DNA from 2 places in the Thermorhabdus hydrogeniformans genome. Region 1 is predicted to be linked to the other one. Evidence: a T-box and tRNA genes for the amino acid it is inferred to sense, from the RefSeq annotation. Region 1 holds a T-box; the other holds one or more tRNA genes.
The links. A T-box is a leader RNA that pairs with one kind of tRNA and senses whether it is charged. The one in region 1 lies ahead of metG (methionine--tRNA ligase), so its partner is inferred to be a tRNA-Met.

Region 1 (13,399 bases):
TATCTGGGCGTCCACCGCTTCAATCATACCCTGGAAATACTGCTTTGCAGGGGTGTTCCCGATGCGGTTTTGGGCGGGTATTTCTCCGGAAGTACCCGCCCCCATGGGGGCGACCTGCTCCATCAAAAGTTGAAGCTTCGACCTCTGCTGCAAAAGCTCATTTTCAAGCCGCTTTACCGCATTTTCGGCGGCCTCGAGCTCCACTTCGGGCACCGCACCGCTTTCAAACAGGGTTTTCGTCCTCTGGTAATCTTCCCGGCTCCTGTCTAATTGCCGTTGTGTTTCCTCCAGCGCGAGCTTCTGCCCTTCTAACTGCTGCTCGATTTCCTGGAACGTTTTTTCTTCCTGACCTTCCAGACTTTTGCGCTGGGCCTTCAATTGTGCCAGTTGGTATTGCATATCTTTTGTATTAATCTGCACCAGCAGGGCTCCTTTAGATACCCGCTGACCCTCCTGCACCGCAAGATTTGTGATTTCTCCGCTTACCATACTATAGACAGGGCGGTCCAATGCCGCTTCCACAATTCCCTCTTCCTTAAAATCCAGCGACACCGTCTGCGGGTTTACTTCTATAAGTTCAGCTTTAAGGGGTTGCATTGCGTTAAATGCCGCATACGCCGCAACGATTACGGCAATGGCAATTATCAATGCCATTTTCACCGGCCTCTTCATGTTCCTCCACTCCCTCACCGTTATTCCCTTTCCTTCAAGACATCCACCAGGTCCAGCTCATTTACCCTGCGGGCTATCCACCGCAGGGCCAGCCATATGGCGAGTACCGTCCCTGCCAGAGCCTGCACCAGTGCCCACGGGTCTGTCACTGCCGGTATCGAATAAAGCTCGCTGCTCATGCTTCTGGATATCCCCAGATTTATAGCAAATGTCAGGGGAATGCCTGCCAGAATGCCGCAAATGCCTATAAACCACTGTTCCACCGAAATTACCTCCATCACTTCCCCCGGCCGCATTCCCAGGACCCGAAGGGAAGCAAGTTCCCTTTTCCTTTCGGCCAGCGTAATTATACTTGAGTTGTAAACTATGGCAAAACCCGTTATCACCGCCAGCAGCGCCATCATCCATATCGTATACGAATAGGAACCCATGAGCTGCCTATATTTATCTATGGTCTGCCGCCTCTCCTCGATTGTGCTTACAACTTTTGAGGTAAAGTATTTTTGCTTTAGAGCGGGAATATAATTATTGTCCATGGCTATAAAGACTGATGTAGCCATTTTACCCTGCCCAAGCAGCTTAAAACAGTAATCCTGGCTCATATATACGTTGGAGCCGAGGTACTGGGGAATTATCCCCGCCACTTCCGCATACACCGGCGACTCCCTGGCCCACGGGCTTTCTACCCGTATCCTGTCTCCCGCTCCGACATTTAATTTTTGGGCAATCTGTTCGGACAGCAACATTCCATGTTCGGGGATCGGTACCCGGTCCCCGCCTTTATCAACAGGGGTATAAAGCTCCGAATCCCGCACCAGCGCTAGAGCCACCACATCTTTTTTGTGTTGCTGATACTGAAGGCTCACAGGCACTTCCGCCACCGGTTCGACTCGCTTTACTCCTTTTTCCTTGGCCAGCTCGCTTACCGCTTCATTTGAAGGCACGGCTCGGGTGAACGTCATCTTAATATCATATTTTTGAACCTTTGTAAACTGGTCTATTATCATAACATCGCTGGCACTCATCATGGACCACAGCGAGGCCATGATGCTGAAGGTAAATACGATTCCGATAAAAGTAAAAAAGCTCCGGCCCTTATTTCTGAGCATGGTTCTTACGGCCATGCGCCCCTGTACCGTAAAAGCCGCCCAGAAACCCGGTATTTGCTCCAGCCGCGATTTTCTGTTAAATACCGGGACCGGCGGGCGCATGGCGTCCACCGGCTTCAGCCTTAAAATCCCCTTTGCCCCCTCAAAAGCTCCAATAAGGCTGAAGCCCACCGACAACAATATGCCGGAAAGAAAATATTTTACAGAAAACCTCCCGGCAAGCCCGGGCAGGCTGAAAAATTCCTGATACATTTTTGTCATGGATGCGGAAAGGGCCGTGCCGAGAATGCCTCCCATCACGCCTCCGGCCGCGCCCACTATCAGGCCGTAAGAAAGATAGTGAAAAAGGATCTCGCCCTTCCTGTATCCAAAGGCCATGAGGGTCCCTATCTGCCCCCGCTGGGATTCCACCAGCCTTTTGAGCATGATGTACAGTATAATGGCAGAAATTAAGAGAAAAAGCAGCGGAACGCTTCTGGAGGTCTTTTCCAGCTGCTTCAATTCCTGGGTCAATATGGCGTTGCTCATCTGGTCCCTGGCCGGAATTAAGCTTTCCAGGCCGTATTTTTCCAGCTCCGTCTCAAGCCGTTCTTTTACATCGTCAAACCCGTAACCCGGCTTTAAAGTAAACGATATATCGTTGACCGTCCCTTTCTGATTGAACAGGCCTTCCATGACATCATAAGGCATATATGCCACCTCAAAAGCTTGTGGATCGGGGAAAATGGTCTGAACGTCTTTCATGGCGTAAATATACTCCGGGCTCTGACCTGTCCCGGCAATTTTAAGCTCCACCTTTTTGCCTTCAATGATCACCGTAAGCGTATCGCCCAGAGAGAGCCGGTTGGCGTCGAAGAACTTGTCAGCCAGAACTATAGCCTTTTCTCCTTCGCCGGGAAACGAACCCCTGGACAATTTTACTCCGTTGAGACTATCGGATTTGTCCGTGTCCAGGGAAATCAGCCTCAAATACACATTTTTCTCTTTTTGCGGCATCAAAACCCGGACGTCATGCACCAGCCTCCCCTGGATTTGGTCTATGCCCTCTACTTCTTCGAGCTTTTCTACCCGGGAATACGGCATCGCCCGGATTTTTGCAAAGCCGTCGGCAAAATGATACTGCCTGTAAAACTCCTCTCTGGCGACAGCAAGATTATCTCTGACCAACTGCATGGAAGTATATGTCATAAGCCCTATGACGATAACAACAGCACAGGCGACATACGCCGTTTTATTTTCGCCGATGTCCCGCCACATCTTGCTTTTCAGTATCACCACGACACCTCCCCGGGCGGCAGGGGATTTGGCACATTTTCGATGCGCTCCAATCTCCCGTCTTTTAAATAAAAAACGCGGTCCGCCATCTTTGCAATGGCCGCATTATGGGTGATGACCACCACGGTCTTTTTATACATGCGGTTAAAATCCCTGAGCACCTTCAGCACCTGTATTCCCGTGGAAGAATCCAGCGCCCCGGTGGGCTCGTCGCACAGCAGTATCTCCGGGTTTTTGGCCACAGCCCTGGCGATGGCCACCCTCTGCTGCTGGCCGCCCGACAGCTGGGCCGGAAAATGGTCGGCCCTGTCGGCAAGACCGACGTGCTCCAGAACTTCCTTCGCATTCAGGGGGTTTTTGGCGATCTCCACCGACAGCATTACATTTTCGTAGGCGGTCAAATCGGGCATGAGGTTGTAAAACTGAAACACGAATCCCACCGCATCGCGCCTGTATTCCGTGAGGACTTTTTCCGGGGCGCCGTGGAGGGGTCTGCCCTTGAAATAAATTTCACCCGAGCTTGGTACATCCATGCCGCCGATGAGGTTCAGCAGGGTGCTTTTCCCGGACCCGCTGGGGCCCAGCACCACAATGAATTCTCCCGCATATATATCGAAAGTTACCCCCTTTAATGCCTCCACCCTTATTTCGCCTATCTGATAATATTTGGTGAGGTTCCGGGCTTTCAAGATAACGTCCATCGGCTTCCTCCTTTTTTCGGGGCATACCGGCCGGTAGGTATGTAGCAAGATAATTATATGATTTCTTTAAATTTACGTCAATGTAAACGCGTTTGAGACCGCCTGCTTTTAAAACATCAACGACAAAAGGGGCAATTGGACCCGGTCGGCCCCTGCGGGCGCGCTTGACTTTTGTTACATATTGTGGTATATAATTGCTGACATACTTTTAAAGACCATGAAGGGAAGAGTAAGCAGGGGGATAGGACAAAGAGAGCCGGGCGAGGTGAGAGCCGGTTCCGAAGACCCTGCCGAACATGGCCCCGGAGTCGGGCCGTCGAAGCAAAGTAGGCGGCAACGGTTAAGGCCCGTTAAAAAGCCTTCGGGTATCGGAAAAGTTTTTCCGTTTCGCGCTTTTGGCTGTGCGCGCGGATGGGAGAAACTCGTTTCCCGTACCTGGCCGAGGCCCTTTCACGGGCAAATTAGGGTGGTACCGCGAGGAAGTCCCTCGCCCCTTTACGGGGGCGGGGGATTTTTGTTGACGGTTTTATTGACGGGGCGTTTTTTGCCGACAACAAACTTTTCTCCCGGCGGGAGTACCGCAGGTTGGGCGCTTTAACCGCTCCGGTGAAAAATGAAACAAAAAATAAATAGAAGGAGGAAATCACATGGAAAAGAAAACCTTTTACATTACAACACCCATATACTACCCCAGCGACAAACTTCATATCGGCCATTCCTATACTACGGTGGCGGCCGACGCCATGGCACGGTTCAAGAGGCTCACCGGTTACGATGTTTTTTTCCTCACCGGCACCGATGAGCACGGCCAGAAGATTCAGCGCAGGGCCGAGGAGGCCGGCAAGACCCCCAAAGAGTATGTTGACGAAATTGTGGCCTGGATTAAAGAACTGTGGAAGACACTGGATGTTTCCTACGATCACTTTATCCGCACCACCGATGATTACCATGTCAAAGCCGTCCAGAACATTTTCCAGAAGTTATACGACCAGGGAGACATATATAAGGGTGAATACGAAGGATGGTACTGCACACCCTGTGAGTCCTTTTTCACGGAGCACCAGCTGGTGGACGGCAAGTGCCCCGACTGCGGTCGCCCCGTGGAACTCATTCGGGAAGAGGCTTACTTCTTCAGACTCTCCAAATACAGAGATAAGATGATCGAGTACATCGAAAGCCATCCGGAATTCATCCAGCCGCCTTCCCGGCAGAGAGAGATGATAAACAATTTCCTGAAACCGGGCCTTGAAGACCTGTGCGTTTCTCGTACCAGCTTCGACTGGGGTATTCCCGTGCCCTTTGATGAAAAGCATGTGATTTACGTCTGGATCGACGCCCTTTCAAACTATATAACCGCTCTGGGCTATTCCCTGGAGGATGACGCGCTGTTTAACAAATACTGGCCCGCTGATGTACACCTGGTGGGCAAGGAAATAGTCAGGTTCCACACCATCATATGGCCCATCATGCTCATGGCTTTAGGTGTGCCGCTGCCCAAAAAGGTCTTCGGCCACGGCTGGCTTATACTGGAAGGCGGCAAGATGTCCAAGTCCAAAGGCAATGTGATAGACCCCAGGGCGCTGGTGGACCTTTACGGCGTGGATGCCGTAAGGTATTTCCTCTTGAGGGAGATTCCCTTCGGGGCCGACGGAGTGTTTTCCAACAAGGCACTGGTGGACAGGATAAACTTTGACCTGGCCAACGACCTGGGGAACCTGCTTTCCCGCACCGTTACAATGATTGAAAAATACTGCGGCGGAAAGATTCCATCCCCCGGTCCCGCCGAAGCAATCGACAGGGAGCTTGCGGCGATGGCCGAGGCCCTGCCCGGCAGGGTGGAAACGTTGATGGACGGTCTGGAGTTTTCCGGCGCGCTTCAGGAGATATGGAAATTCATCGGTCGGGCCAACAAATACATCGATGAAACCATGCCCTGGAGCCTTGCAAAAGATCCCGACAAAAAAGACCGCCTTTCCACCGTGCTCTACAACCTGGCGGAGGCCCTCCGCATCATATCGGTGCACATATCGCCCTTTATGCCCAACACCCCGGCCAAAATTAGGCAGCAGCTGGGCATAGCCGATGAAAGTCTTGCCACGTGGGAGAGCGTAAAGACATGGGGCAAACTGCCGGCAGGGCTTTGCGTTGAAAGAAAGGAAATCATCTTCCCCAGGATTGAAGAACCCGAAGACATTGTCAAGACGGCGGGGGATGGGGAAAAACAAATTGATGACAGGCGAAACGGCGTTGAAGCTCGAGTAAAGCCCGCCGAAGAAGCGGCCGCGAACCTGGTTTCCATTGAAGAATTTGCAAAGCTCGACCTCAGGGTGGCGGAGGTGCTGGAGGCCGAAAAAGTGAAGGGCGCCGACAAGCTCCTCAAGCTTCGGATAAAAATCGGCGACGAGAGCCGTCAGATAGTCGCCGGGATCGCAAAGCATTATGCTCCCGAACAGCTGGTAGGCAAAAAAATAGTGGTGGTGGCGAACCTGAAGCCCGCAAAGCTCCGGGGTATCGAATCCCAGGGGATGCTGCTCGCCGCTTCCAACGCCGGAAAACTCACGCTTATCACTGTCGATGAAGACATAGAATCCGGTGCGAAAGTGAAATAAAATTTGATTTCGGTGCAGAAAGTTATTTTCATACCGGTCATGACCCCGCGCCGATGAATTTACTGATTATAAAGATAAACTCAGGATTTAAATTTAACCGGCGGGTCATGAGATTACAGCGCGCAGGAGGAGGTTTTATGCTTGTAGACGTCCACGCCCACCTGGACGATGATGCCTTCGACCCCGACCGGGAAGAAGTTATTCAAAAAATAAAAGAGGCGGGAATATTTGTCATAAATGCCGGCTCAGACCTCCATACCAGTGAATTTTCCGTAAGACTTGCCGAAAGGTACGATTTTGTTTACGCCTGCGTGGGGGTTCACCCCCACGAGGCCCGGAAAGCCCCGGAAGGCTACCTCCAGATCTTGCGGAACCTCGCTCAAAGCCCAAAAGTGGTAGCCGTTGGGGAAATAGGCCTTGATTACTATTACGACTTTTCCGACCGGGAAATTCAAAAGAAAGTTTTTTCGGAGCAGCTGGAACTGGCAAAGGAAGTGGGCCTTCCGGTGGTGGTCCATGACCGGGAGGCCCACGGGGACACCCTGGAAATTTTAAAGCGTTCGGGTATAAAAAGAGGCCTCATGCACTGCTATTCCGGGAGCTACGAGATAGCCGGAGAGTTCATGAACATGGGGTTTTATTTTTCCTTCGGCGGCCCCATTACCTTTAAAAACGCAAAAAGGCCCAAAGAAGTGGCGGCAAAGCTGCCCTTAGAAAAAATCCTGCTGGAGACCGACTGCCCTTACCTTTCACCCGAGCCCTACAGGGGCAAAAGAAACGACTCCACCAGGGTGAGAGTTATAGCTGAAGCCCTGGCCCATATTAAGGGGATTACCTTGCAGGAGGTGGAAAAAACCACTACATCAAATGCCCGGGAGCTGTTTAAGTTAATGTAGATACATCTCTGCGACCACATCCACCGGTTTTGGCCCTTCACCCGGTCTCCCGACTTTTTTCCAAAACTCCAGTGTGATATTTATGTTCTGAACCGCCAAGGTTAAAAATGCTCCGGGTCCCCGAATATTTCCCGAGCATTTTTTTCATAAAAGGGGATTTTTTTTCATAAAGATTATAATGGAGGGAGGTAACCTTGGAACTTTTTAGAACCGAAGAAATCCTGTGGGAGAAAGTTTATACAAAGGAATTGAAGCAGGATATAAAGCTGAAACCCTGCCCTGCCAACGTAACCGACGTGGTGTCGAAAGTTAAGGATGCGGATCACCGTATTCAAAAGGGGGCGGTGGTAGTTTCCGCAACCCTCGCGGCGGTCGTGTATTTTTCGGGCAGGGAAGGCACCCTCCGCTGTGTTGAAGTCAGGCGGCCGGTCAGGTACGTTTTTTACCCGGAAAAAGTCCTCGACGGGATGGAAGTGCGAGTTGCCTGTGTCCCGGAAATCCGGCAATATCATCTGGCGGAGGATACTCTTTCGGTGGATTTTTTATTAAACTTCAGGCTCGAAGCCGTGATTGAAAGGCCGGCTGCTTTTGCGAAGACGCTGGAGGCAAGGACGGGGAGGATAGCGACCTTCCGGGTTATAAAGGAAGAAACGGATGTGGCCGGTATAACGGGTTTTTTTGAAAAATCCGACTGCCGGAGGATTATAGCCGTAAGGCCCCATATGGATAGAGTGGAAGCAAGGGTTTTAAAAGGCCTTGTAGCGGTAGAAGGGGAGATTTCTGCGGACGTGTTCTATGTGGATGGAGCCGGCCTGGAAAAACACGGCCAGATATTCATCCCCCTTGAAAGGGTCATTCCGTGCGATGAGGCGGAACCGGAACACCTTGCCAGGGTTACGGCGGCTTTTTCGGATGTGCACTGCCGGCCGTCTCTTAAGGCGGGATATTACGGTATCATGATGGCCTGCAGGTTGAAAGTAAAGGTTTTAAAGAAAGAGGAAAGCCTGGTAGTGACGGATTTTGAACAGGACGGGTATCAGGTGGTAAAAGAAGAACTGCTGTTAAAAGAAGTGATAGGCCAGGGGGAGTTTTCTTTTTTAATAGAGGAAATTTGCCTTCTAAAACCGCCTGTTAACAATCTTGTGGATTTGTACGGGAGGGTTGAAGGGGTTTCCTGTGAGATAAAGGAAGGTCTGCTGGTGGTCCAGGGCATAATGGGGGTTGAAGTTTTTTACGTAGGCGAAAATCTTCTTTCGGCGTACCGGTATGTCGAGATAAACTTTTGCAGAAGCCACCCGGCGGCTGATGTGGACACCGCGGTGTCATATGAATTAAAACCCAGGATACTTCACCTTTCGGGGGTTTTAAAGGATGGGGGCCTGGAGATAAGAGCCCTGGTGGAAATAGGATATACCGCCGTTTGCCGAAGGTCCACCCCGGCGGTGGTGGATATAATTCCACGGGAAGGAATAGAACGGGAACTCTTCCGGGTGGAAAAGATCATGGAGACAAAGACCATTGACCTGATGGAAAAAAACGAAATAGTCCTGGATTATCCGGTAAAGCTTGTCGAGGACATAAAGGGTGAGGTTGAAAACCTGAGTGTAACGGTTTTGGATCACAGGTTTTTAATCCAGGGCGGGCTGGCCGTCCACGTTTATTATGCTGGAGCCGACGGAGTCGTCCGCTGCAGGAAAAATCTGGTGCCTTTCGGAGTGCTTGGGGATGTGAGGGGCGGCCGAGAGGATATGCAGGTGCAGGTAAATGCAAGGATAACGGAGGTGTCCGGGGAAATTGTAGGCCCGACCCGGTTAGATACGGTTTTTTTATTGAGCTTTGACGTAGAGGCCACCTGCCAGGAGGATCTGTATCTTGTGACCGGGGCGCCGGATCCCTCGAACCGGCGGTACCGGCAGGTTTTTGTAGAAGAGAGGACGCGCCGTCTTTCTCACATCATGCCCCTTGCCGCGCCCGCACTCTTTGCGAAAGATGTAACCCTGCATGGGATAGAAAAATGGATGGAGGCGGATGAGGCCGGTTTCTGGGTGGGGGGCAGGCTTCGGGTAAATGCGGCTTATGTCGGAAGGGATCATCTGGTGCACCAGGACATCGACGAGCTGGAATTCCGGTTTTATATTAAGGGCAGGGAAAACCTGGATGCAAGCAGGGTGGACGTAGCGGCCAGGCCGAGAAAGGTTGTCCTTGCCGCCGGGGGCGAGATGCTGGAAAGTGAATTTGAGATTTCTATAAAGAATTATTATTTTAAAAACGGTTAGGCGACTGCGGTTCAAAAACTTTTTAAAAACGGGGGGTGAGTATTATGATGCAGGATCTGGCAAAAAAGATAGCAGCTTTCTTTAAGGATTTCTCGCAGGTAGAAGTAGAAGTGATTAATGTGCGGGACGGGCCCGACGGTGCAAATGCGCTTTGCAGGCTGCCCGACGGAGAATACCAGGTGATTCTGGACAGCGATTTTTCGGTAAAGGCCTATTACCGCAAAAAACCGTATTTAAAGGATGACGCTGAAAATCCGTCCGGTGATTTGAAACCCGAAGATGTGTCCTGCGGGGGCAGCCTTCGCGAAGCTCCATGCGGCAAACAGGAATCCAGGAGGCCGGTGCTTTCCAACAGCGAAAAGGCGGTGACAATTATGATAAAAAGGCATCCTGGAATTACTTCCAGCGAGATCAGCCAGAGCATGAACCTTAAATACAAAATCTTATCCCCCATATTGAAAAAGCTGGTAAGTGAAGGGATAGTAACAAGAGACGGCGAAAAATACTTCTGAAAGAGCAAGAGGTGTAAACCTCTTTTTTTATTTTACATGTTTTTTAAGAGGTGTTATGGCATAAGGGGACTGCCAGCCTTAATCCACCGTAACCCCTTAGTAAATTATCAAAGCAAAATTACTTTTTGACATAAGATTGATGCGGAACCCTTTCAAGATATCATTCATATAATGAAATTAACCAATAGTCGATATATGAAAATTTTTTTTGGCTCGGGTATTGTAACACTTCAAGGCGGGCCGCCATAGTATAAAAGGAGGAGAGATAATGGCAGCACCGGTTATAGTCGCAGTAATAATTGCGGTTGTTGTGGCCTGTTGCCTTTTTCTCGTGAGACTGCGTGTCAAAGGCCCGTCAAACACTGCGGACGAAATGCCAGAAGGGGAGGTGGAGGACGAAGGGGACAAATCGTTTTTCTTTAAAGAACTCGTTCTGGAAGAAATCGCTGAAAGAGATGATGTTCGAAGTGCAATACAAATTCAAAATGCAATAGAAAGCAGTGGAAACCACGAAGAGGACATTTGCGAGCGTATGACAGAAGAACAGGCAGAGGAACAGCGAAAAATACCGGAACAAACGGTAGAAATGGAAGGTAAATTGCAGGCGGTTTGCGAAAGAGAGCGAGAAGTTAAAGGGGAGGGCAAAAAAGAATCCGAAGGGGCGGAATACGGTCAGGAGCAAACGGAAAATGAAAATAATAAAGTCCGACGGGAGGGGGGAGATGGGTTCATCGACATTATAACATTTGAAAAAAACCAAAAAGGAGGGGGTATTATGGACCCATTGATTCAGGTTCCCGTTTTGATTGGGGAAGGTTCCATCCAGAAGATGGTAGAATCCACTGTGACCCTGGCGAATCCGGCGGTCAAAATCCGGGAAATCAGGGCTCGGGTGGATGATTTAAGGACGGATGTCATTCAGGACAAGGTAATCATTCAGGCAACGCTTCACAAACAGATATTTTACGTGGGAGCAGATGCGGTAATCCACCATCAGACGGAGTTCATTCCTGTGAGTTATTTCGTTGATATTTTGGGAGCCGCACCGGGTATGAATGTCACTGTGACTCCAACCATAGAACACGTAAATTATACCCTTTTGGACCCGACCACCGTGCACCAGAAGGTAATTCTGGTGTTTAAGGCCGTGGTCAGTGACACTCAATTGCTCGAAGTGATACCGGGTATTGGAACTCCGCTGTATTATGTTCCACAGGTGGCGGGCCAGGGCTCCCAGCAGCTCATAGTAGAAACCGCGGTTCAGCTTTCCAATCCCGCTCAAAAGGTGGATGAAATCACCGCAGCGGTAAAAGATATCACCACTGATGTGATTACCGACAAGGTGGTCATTCAGGGGATACTACATAAACAGATATTCTATGTGGGCACCGACAATATAGAGTACCACCAGGCGGAAGACGTGCCATTCAGCCTGTTCGTAGATGTAACCGGAGCCGGCCCCGGGATGAACGTCCAGGTCAAGCCGGTTATAGAAACCATAAATTACACTCTGGAAAATGAGACCGGCCTGCTGCAGAAAGTGGTAATGCAGTTTTCTGTGATAGTGACACAAAATACCGAGCTTAATTTACTGCCGGTAACCGGCAAGACCATATTGGCGGAGCAAGTCAAAGGGGAGGTTACCGGGCAAACGCTCCTCCAGGATATTGTGACAATGGAAAGACCCGCTCAGAAGATAAGGAATATTGAGGCGGCCGTAACCGATATCACTTGTCAGGTAATCACCAATAAGGTCATTATCCAGGGCACCGTCCACAAGCAGATTTTTTACATCGGCACCGACAACATCGAATATGAGCAGGGGGAAGACGTGGATTTCAGCTTTTTCGTGGATTTAACGGGTGCCGCCCCGGGTATGAAATGCATCCCGTTTCCCTCCGTGGAAAGCGTTATACCTGAACTGCTGAGCGAGACCCAGCTGCTGGAGAAAGTTGTACTGAAGGTCGATATTCTGGTAACATCAACGGTGAGATTGGGTGTGGATGATTGCAATATAAGATACCCCGTTTGAAAAAATGATATGTATAAGGCCGGAATTAATCCCGCACATGCGGGATTTTTGTTTTTATAATTTAAGTTGTCATATTTAAGCCCTTGTGTTAAAATATCAAGTGTTAACCAGATTCTGATGGACGGTGCAAAGCGATGATAGCGTACAAGTTAGGCAATTCCCTGTATTTAAACATCACCAACAGGTGTACCAACAGGTGCGGATTTTGCATAAGGCAGCAGGGGCCGGGGGTCGGCGGATATAACCTCTGGCTGGAAAAAGAACCCACTACCAGGGAAATCATAGAAGCCATCGGAGATCCCACCGGTTATAAAGAGGTGGTTTTCTGCGGCTACGGAGAGCCGCTACTGCGCCTCCAGACTGTGCTGGACGTGGCGCGCCACCTGAAGAAAAATTACCCGAATGTGCCCGTACGCATAAATACCAACGGTCAGGCCAACCTCATATACGGCGAAGACGTTACCCCTCAGTTCAAGGGGCTTGTTGACGTTATTTCCATCAGCCTCAATGCGGAAAACGCCGAGAAATACAACGAGCTCTGTCATTCGGAGTACGGTGAAGAAGCCTTTTATTCCGTCCTGGAGTTTGCCAGAAAATGCAAGAACTATGTCCCGAGAGTAGTGCTTTCAGTTGTGGATTTGCCCGCCGTAGATGTGGAAAAATGCCGCAAGCTGGCGCAAGACCTCGGAGTGGAATTTAGAGTAAGACATTATATATCAAAAGAGAACTGAAAGCCCGGAAGACAATACGTATTTGATGCCGTGCCCGGATTTAGATTTGTTAAAAAAAGCGGAAATGCGGCGCGAGAAGGATAAAAGTACACATTCTAGAATAAAAAAAGATAGGGGAACCTATCTTTTTTTAATGGAGAAACTTTTAATGGGGGACAGCGCAGGCAAAAATTCACTTCCCGGCAAAAAAAGGCATTGCTTGTTATAACTGTAATTAGGCGAAAGGAGCGGCAGTATGGAGACTTCAGAAATTATTAAAAAATTTGGCATCAGGCCCGCCAGGCGGCTGGGGCAGCACTTTCTCACGGACGAGGCGCCGGTATTGGCCATGATAGAAGCTGCTGGCATAAGCAAAACGGATGGGGTGCTTGAAATAGGGCCGGGTCTTGGGATACTGACAGTAAAGCTCTGTGAGAGGGCCGGGAAGGTGGTGGCCGTGGAAAAAGACAGGGAGCTGGTTCCTGTTCTGGATAAGGTTACCAGTGATTTTAAAAATATTTGTATAATTGAAGATGATGTGCTAAAATTAGATTTAAGTGATATAAGAAAGAGCTACTTTGCTTCAGATTTTAAAGTGGTGGCAAAC
Region 2 (5,620 bases), on a different contig from region 1:
ATCTGAACAGCGATATTGGGGAGAGCTTCGGTGCCTATAAAATAGGGATGGATGAGGAGATTGCAAAATTTATTTCTTCAGCCAACATAGCCTGCGGTTTTCATGCCGGTGACCCCATGGTGATGGACAGGACCGTTGACATCTCGAAGAGAAACGGTGTGGCGGTGGGGGCGCATCCCGGATTCCCGGACCTTGCGGGTTTCGGCAGGAGAAATATGGATATTTCACCGGCGGAAGCCAAAAACTATATCGTCTACCAGATTGGAGCTCTGCAGGCCTTTTGCCGGAGCCGGGGCATCAAAATGCAGCATGTAAAAGCCCACGGCGCCCTGTACAATATGGCGGCGGTGGACGAAAAGCTTGCATCAGCCATCGCAGAGGCCATAGCCGCCGTCGATGAGAACCTCATCTGCGTGGGCATGGCGAATACCGCCATGCAGAGAGCGGCGGAGAAAGCCGGCCTGAAATTTGCGTGCGAGGTCTTTGCCGACAGGAACTTAAACCCCGACGGGACGCTGGTTTCCAGGAAACTTCCCAATGCCGTAATTCATGATGAAGAACTTGCCTGCAAAAGAGTCCTGAGAATGGTCAAAGAAGGGGTCGTGGAGGCCGTTGACGGCAGTCTCGTCAAAGTCAAGGCCGACACCATCTGCGTCCATGGCGACAATCCCCAGGCGGTGGAATTTGCCAACAAGATTAAGAAGACCCTGGAGGAAAACGGTGTGATAATCGCCCCCATGGGCAGTTTCATGTGAGGAGTTGGTAGTGTGTACGAGAAACCAAAGATTCTCCCCTGTGGAGACAGGGCCGTTGTCGTGGAGTTTGGGAACGAAATAAGCGAAGAGTGCAACAAAAGGGTGCTGGGCCTTTACAATTCATTAAAAAAAGCAGGATACGGGGGAATCGTTTCCATGATCCCCACATACAGGTCGCTGCTGGTGAAATATGACCCGCTGAAGATCGGGTACGGCGAGCTGCTGGGTCTTTTGCAGGCCGGCGGCGGACATGATGATGTGGAGGAATTCAGGCCCGGGGTTTATGAAATCCCCGTGGCGTACGGAGGTGAATTCGGACCGGACCTGGGTTTTGTGGCGGAGTATCACGGCATGACTCAAGAAGAAGTGATAAAAATTCACACAGAGCCCGTATACAGGATTTACATGCTGGGCTTTACCATGGGGTTTGCGTATCTTGGAGGCATGTCGGAAAAAATCGCCACACCCCGCCTGGAAAAGCCCAGGACCGAGATAAAGGCCGGTTCGGTGGGCATTGCGGGAGGCCAGACGGGCATATACCCCCTGACAAGCCCGGGAGGGTGGAGGCTCATAGGCAAAACCCCCGTAAAGCTGTACGATCCCAAAAGGGAAAAGCCCATCCTTCTGGAAGCCGGCAACTACATCAAATTCGTGCGCATAAGCGAGGACGAATTTTATAAAATTGAGGACGAGATAAACAGGGGTATTTACAGGGTCAGGTTTTACGAATATGACGGCGGGTAAATCCTGCCCGCGGCCAGGAATTAAAAGCTGACAGTAACTTTTAAAGCGAGGGAGAAAAAGTGGAGTGTTTCAAGGTGATAAATCCCGGCCTTTTTACCACAATTCAGGATATGGGCAGGTTCGGGTATGAAAGCCAGGGGGTCCCCACGGCCGGGGCCATGGATGAGTTTTCCTTCCGGGTGGCCAACATTCTGGCGGGCAACGACGAATCGGCCCCCGCCCTCGAAATAACCGTCATGGGGCCGACCCTCGAAGTCATGGAAGATGTGACGGTGGCGGTGGCCGGAGCGGAAATGCCGCCTCTGGTGAACGGTTCTCCGAGAGCGTGCTGGTCTTCCTTTCCGGTAAGGAAGGGGGATGTCCTGTCCTTTGGGGCTATAAAGTCCGGCTGCAGGGCGTATCTGGCCGTTTCCGGAGGGTTCCAGGCGGATGTGATCATGGGCAGTGCATCCACATACATTCGCGGCGGCATAGGAGGAGTAAGGGGCAGGCGCATAGAAAAAGGCGACATCCTTTCCAGCAAAGACGCCGGTTCGATTTCCATTTTCAGGAAGGTATTGGATGAGTTCATCCCTTCATACTCCGATGAGGCCGAGATCCGGGTGATACCCGGCCCCCAGAGCGACCACTTTACAGAAGAAGCCCTTAAACTTTTTTTCAGTTCCACATATACAATTACCAAGGATTCGGACAGGATGGGTTACAGGCTGGAGGGTCCGGAGATAAGGGCCATAGAAAAACATGACATAATAACCGACGGGCTTTTGCCCGGCGCCGTCCAGATACCGGGAAACGGAAAGCCCATTATAATGATGAAGGACGCCCAGACCACCGGCGGTTACACAAAGATTGCGACGGTCATTTCTGCTGACCTGGCCCAGCTTGCGCAGTTAAAGCCGGGCGACAGGTTGAGATTTAAAGCGGTGGACATTTCCGAGGCCCACAGGATTTTAATGGAAAGTGAACATAAAATCAAAAAAATCAGGGAGACTCTGAAACCGCTGAGATATTTCGACGTAAACGTAAACGGCAGGTCTTATGACGTGAGCGTGGAGACGCTTTAAAATATTGGGGTGGTATAATGGCTGAAAAAGTAGATTTCAAAAATCTTAAAGCACCCGATGCCAGGAGATTGATCCGTGAAGGCGTGCTGACCGGCCCCACCTGCGGTGTGGCGCTCGGCTACACTCAGGCCAACCTTGTAATCCTCCCCAAAGATCTGGCTTACGATTTTTTACTTTTTGCCTATAGAAATCCCAAGCCCTGTCCCGTTCTGGATGTCACGGACGCGGGCAGCGCGGAACCCAAAGGCGTTGCAAAAGGGGCGGATTTACGGACCGATATACCCAAATACAGGGTTTATAAAAACGGCGTGCTGGAAGCCGAAGTTCAGGATATAAGGGATTACTGGCGGAACGACTTTGTGGCGTTTCTTCTGGGCTGCAGCTTTACCTTTGAAAAAGCCCTTCTGGAAAATAATATCCCGGTTAGGCACATTGAAGAAGGCAAAAATGTGCCCATGTACATTACAAACATTGAGACAAGGCCTGCCGGAATCTTTCGGGGCCAAATGGTGGTAAGCATGAGGCCCATCCCGCAGAGCCTTGTGGTGAGGGCCGTCCAGGTAACATCCAGGTTTCCGGCGGTACACGGCGCTCCCGTCCATATCGGGGACCCGGGAAGCATCGGGATAGCTTCTCTGGATAAACCGGATTTTGGCGACGCCGTGGAGATAAGGGAAGGGGAAGTACCCGTCTTCTGGGCCTGCGGGGTTACTCCGCAGGCTGTGGCAATGAAATCAAAACCCGGGATCATGATAACCCATTCCCCCGGCCACATGTTTATAACGGATTTGAAAGAAGAGATGTTAAGCGTGTTCTAGCTGCGGTTTTTCATTGCGGCTGTTATATAAGGGCTCTAATGAGGCTTTTATCGGGGCTGCGATGTGAGGATTAAGCGTTTTATGAGGACCTTTATGGAGGGGCTCTATATTGGGGGTCTTGACGGGACGGAATTTTTATTGTAGAATATAAACTGTGTCGTGATTTTGGATGACGCGGGGTGGAGCAGTCTGGTAGCTCGTCGGGCTCATAACCCGGAGGTCGCTGGTTCAAATCCAGCCCCCGCCACCATATCAGAAGTGCCAAGTGAGAAGTTGAAAGCGGGAATATGTGAATTTGCCGAAAGGCAAAATCCTGCTTAATCTCACATCACACCTCCTATTTCTCGCATCACTACGTGGCGGCGTAGCTCAGGTGGCTAGAGCATGCGGTTCATACCCGCAGTGTCCGGGGTTCAAATCCCTGCGCCGCTACCATTTATATTTTATATACGGCCCTGTGGTCAAGTGGTTAAGACATCGCCCTTTCACGGCGGTAACCGGGGTTCGAATCCCCGCAGGGTCACCATATTTTAATATTTTATTTATTAAGAAAAAAGCCGCTATCGGGCGGCTTATTTTTTTGTAATGGAACCCGCATGTCATGCAGCAGAGTAAGTAAAATTAACATGTGACGGCCGGGACACCATAGAGCCAGACCATTGCAGATTATTTAGAAGTCGAGTTTTGACATGTCTGTGGAAAACAGCAAAAGAACTTTATCAATCCACCAGATGACACAAACTGTAGAAAACGGGTAAGCCTGGAAGCCTGAATTTTTTCAAAAACTGTATGATAATTGGAATTTATGTCATACGATTTTTTAAAATCGCCCCTCTTGATTGACAATTTTTACTAACCCCTTGATATATAATAAAACCTACCAACAAAACATGGTAGGTGATTTACTTGATAAACAAAGCCCAGATAGAATTCCAAAAATTTAATAAAGGCAAAATTTCTTCCCTGTCGCTCAATTTGACAGGCATTATTTCATCGGAATCATTATGGCTTTCCCTGCTGGCGTTCTGTTTTGGACGAGCCTCTCTAAACGGGCTGTATCCCTTTGGTCTTTCCTTTACCGCGGCTGCGGCCCTTTACAGGGAAAAATTTGCGGCGGCGGGTTTGTTTTCCTTGCTGGGAATAGTATCGGCCGTGAAAAGTCCCGCCGCCTTGAGATACTTTTTCGCCACGGCGATTTTTACCGCGGCTTTTACCGTGCTCCAAAAGCATTTAAAGCCCGGAGAGTTTCTGACGGCGGCCCTGGTATTTATATCCAACGCCCTTGGAGGGCTCATATTTCTGGTGACAGGGGGTTATTCCCCCTACGATCTGCTGCTTCTTGTCATGGAATGCGGCCTCTCATGCATAATGATTTTCATAATCCCGGGTGGGCTGCACTGGGTTTTCAGGGTGCCAGTGGGAGAGGCGGAAAAAAATATATGCCTGGCCGTACTGGCCGGGGTTTTACTTCCCATGGCGCAGGGTCTGGAATTTTCCGGGGTAAACCTTAAAGATGTGCTCGGGGTCCTGGCGGTGCTGGTAATGGCTCTCATAAACGGCGCCGGGGCGGGAGCGGCTGCGGGTATTATAATCGGCGTCACCGGGTCTTCTCTGGCCCTGTCGCCGTGGTTTGCGGCAATTATGGCTTTTTCAGGGCTTGTTGCAGGCACGTTTCACAGGCTGGGCAAGCCGGGGTCGGCGGCGGGTTTTGTCCTGGGATACATCTTGTACAACCTCTACGTAAACTCAATGGGTGAAAGCATAATCCCCCTGCCGGCGCTTATTGTTGCGGTGGGGCTGTTCCTGATGATCCCGAAGCCGGCCATTAAAAGGATGAAGTTTTACCTGGAGGCATCGCCGGCGGCCGCCGTGCCGGGTCCCGGTGCGGTGAACCTCGCCAGGCTGGAGCTTTATGATATGGCCGTTCTGCTGGAGGAAATGGGCAAAAGCTTTCTGGAGCCTTTAAACGACGAAAGGGAAGCCCTGCGGAAGGGATACCTCGACAGGGTTATGAAGGAGGCCAGGAGCAGGGTCTGTTCCACATGCGGACTTTGCAGGACCTGCTGGGAGAGGGAAAATAGCAGGACCGTGCATGCCTTTTATGAATTGATAAGGAATTATGAAGAAAATCCCGTATCGCATATCCTGCCTTACCTTTTTAAGGCGCGGTGCGGCAGGATTGACGATATAAAGAGGATAGTCAGGGAACAGAGCGCTGTATATAACCTGGAACAGAGGG

Region 2: it encodes a tRNA-Met, which carries the amino acid that the T-box ahead of metG (methionine--tRNA ligase) is inferred to sense. The anticodon was not compared.

The regions. Positions count from the first base shown of each region.
Region 1 covers NZ_JBJYKD010000034.1:14,171-27,569, reverse strand. The annotation lists gene ACKX14_RS13515 (efflux RND transporter periplasmic adaptor subunit) at 1-672, opposite strand, end outside; gene ACKX14_RS13510 (ABC transporter permease) at 693-3,056, opposite strand; gene ACKX14_RS13505 (ABC transporter ATP-binding protein) at 3,053-3,757, opposite strand; T-box leader at 3,966-4,255, shown strand; gene metG (methionine--tRNA ligase) at 4,405-6,366, shown strand; gene ACKX14_RS13495 (TatD family hydrolase) at 6,504-7,262, shown strand; gene ACKX14_RS13490 (DUF3794 domain-containing protein) at 7,457-9,538, shown strand; gene ACKX14_RS13485 (hypothetical protein) at 9,583-10,050, shown strand; gene ACKX14_RS13480 (DUF3794 domain-containing protein) at 10,319-12,082, shown strand; gene ACKX14_RS13475 (TatD family nuclease-associated radical SAM protein) at 12,217-12,813, shown strand; gene rsmA (16S rRNA (adenine(1518)-N(6)/adenine(1519)-N(6))-dimethyltransferase RsmA) at 13,049-13,399, shown strand, end outside.
Region 2 covers NZ_JBJYKD010000024.1:35,971-41,590, reverse strand. The annotation lists gene ACKX14_RS11505 (LamB/YcsF family protein) at 1-755, shown strand, start outside; gene pxpB (5-oxoprolinase subunit PxpB) at 768-1,499, shown strand; gene ACKX14_RS11495 (5-oxoprolinase subunit C family protein) at 1,559-2,563, shown strand; gene ACKX14_RS11490 (putative hydro-lyase) at 2,581-3,381, shown strand; tRNA gene ACKX14_RS11485 (tRNA-Met) at 3,555-3,631, shown strand; tRNA gene ACKX14_RS11480 (tRNA-Met) at 3,740-3,816, shown strand; tRNA gene ACKX14_RS11475 (tRNA-Glu) at 3,833-3,907, shown strand; gene spoIIE (stage II sporulation protein E) at 4,288-5,620, shown strand, end outside.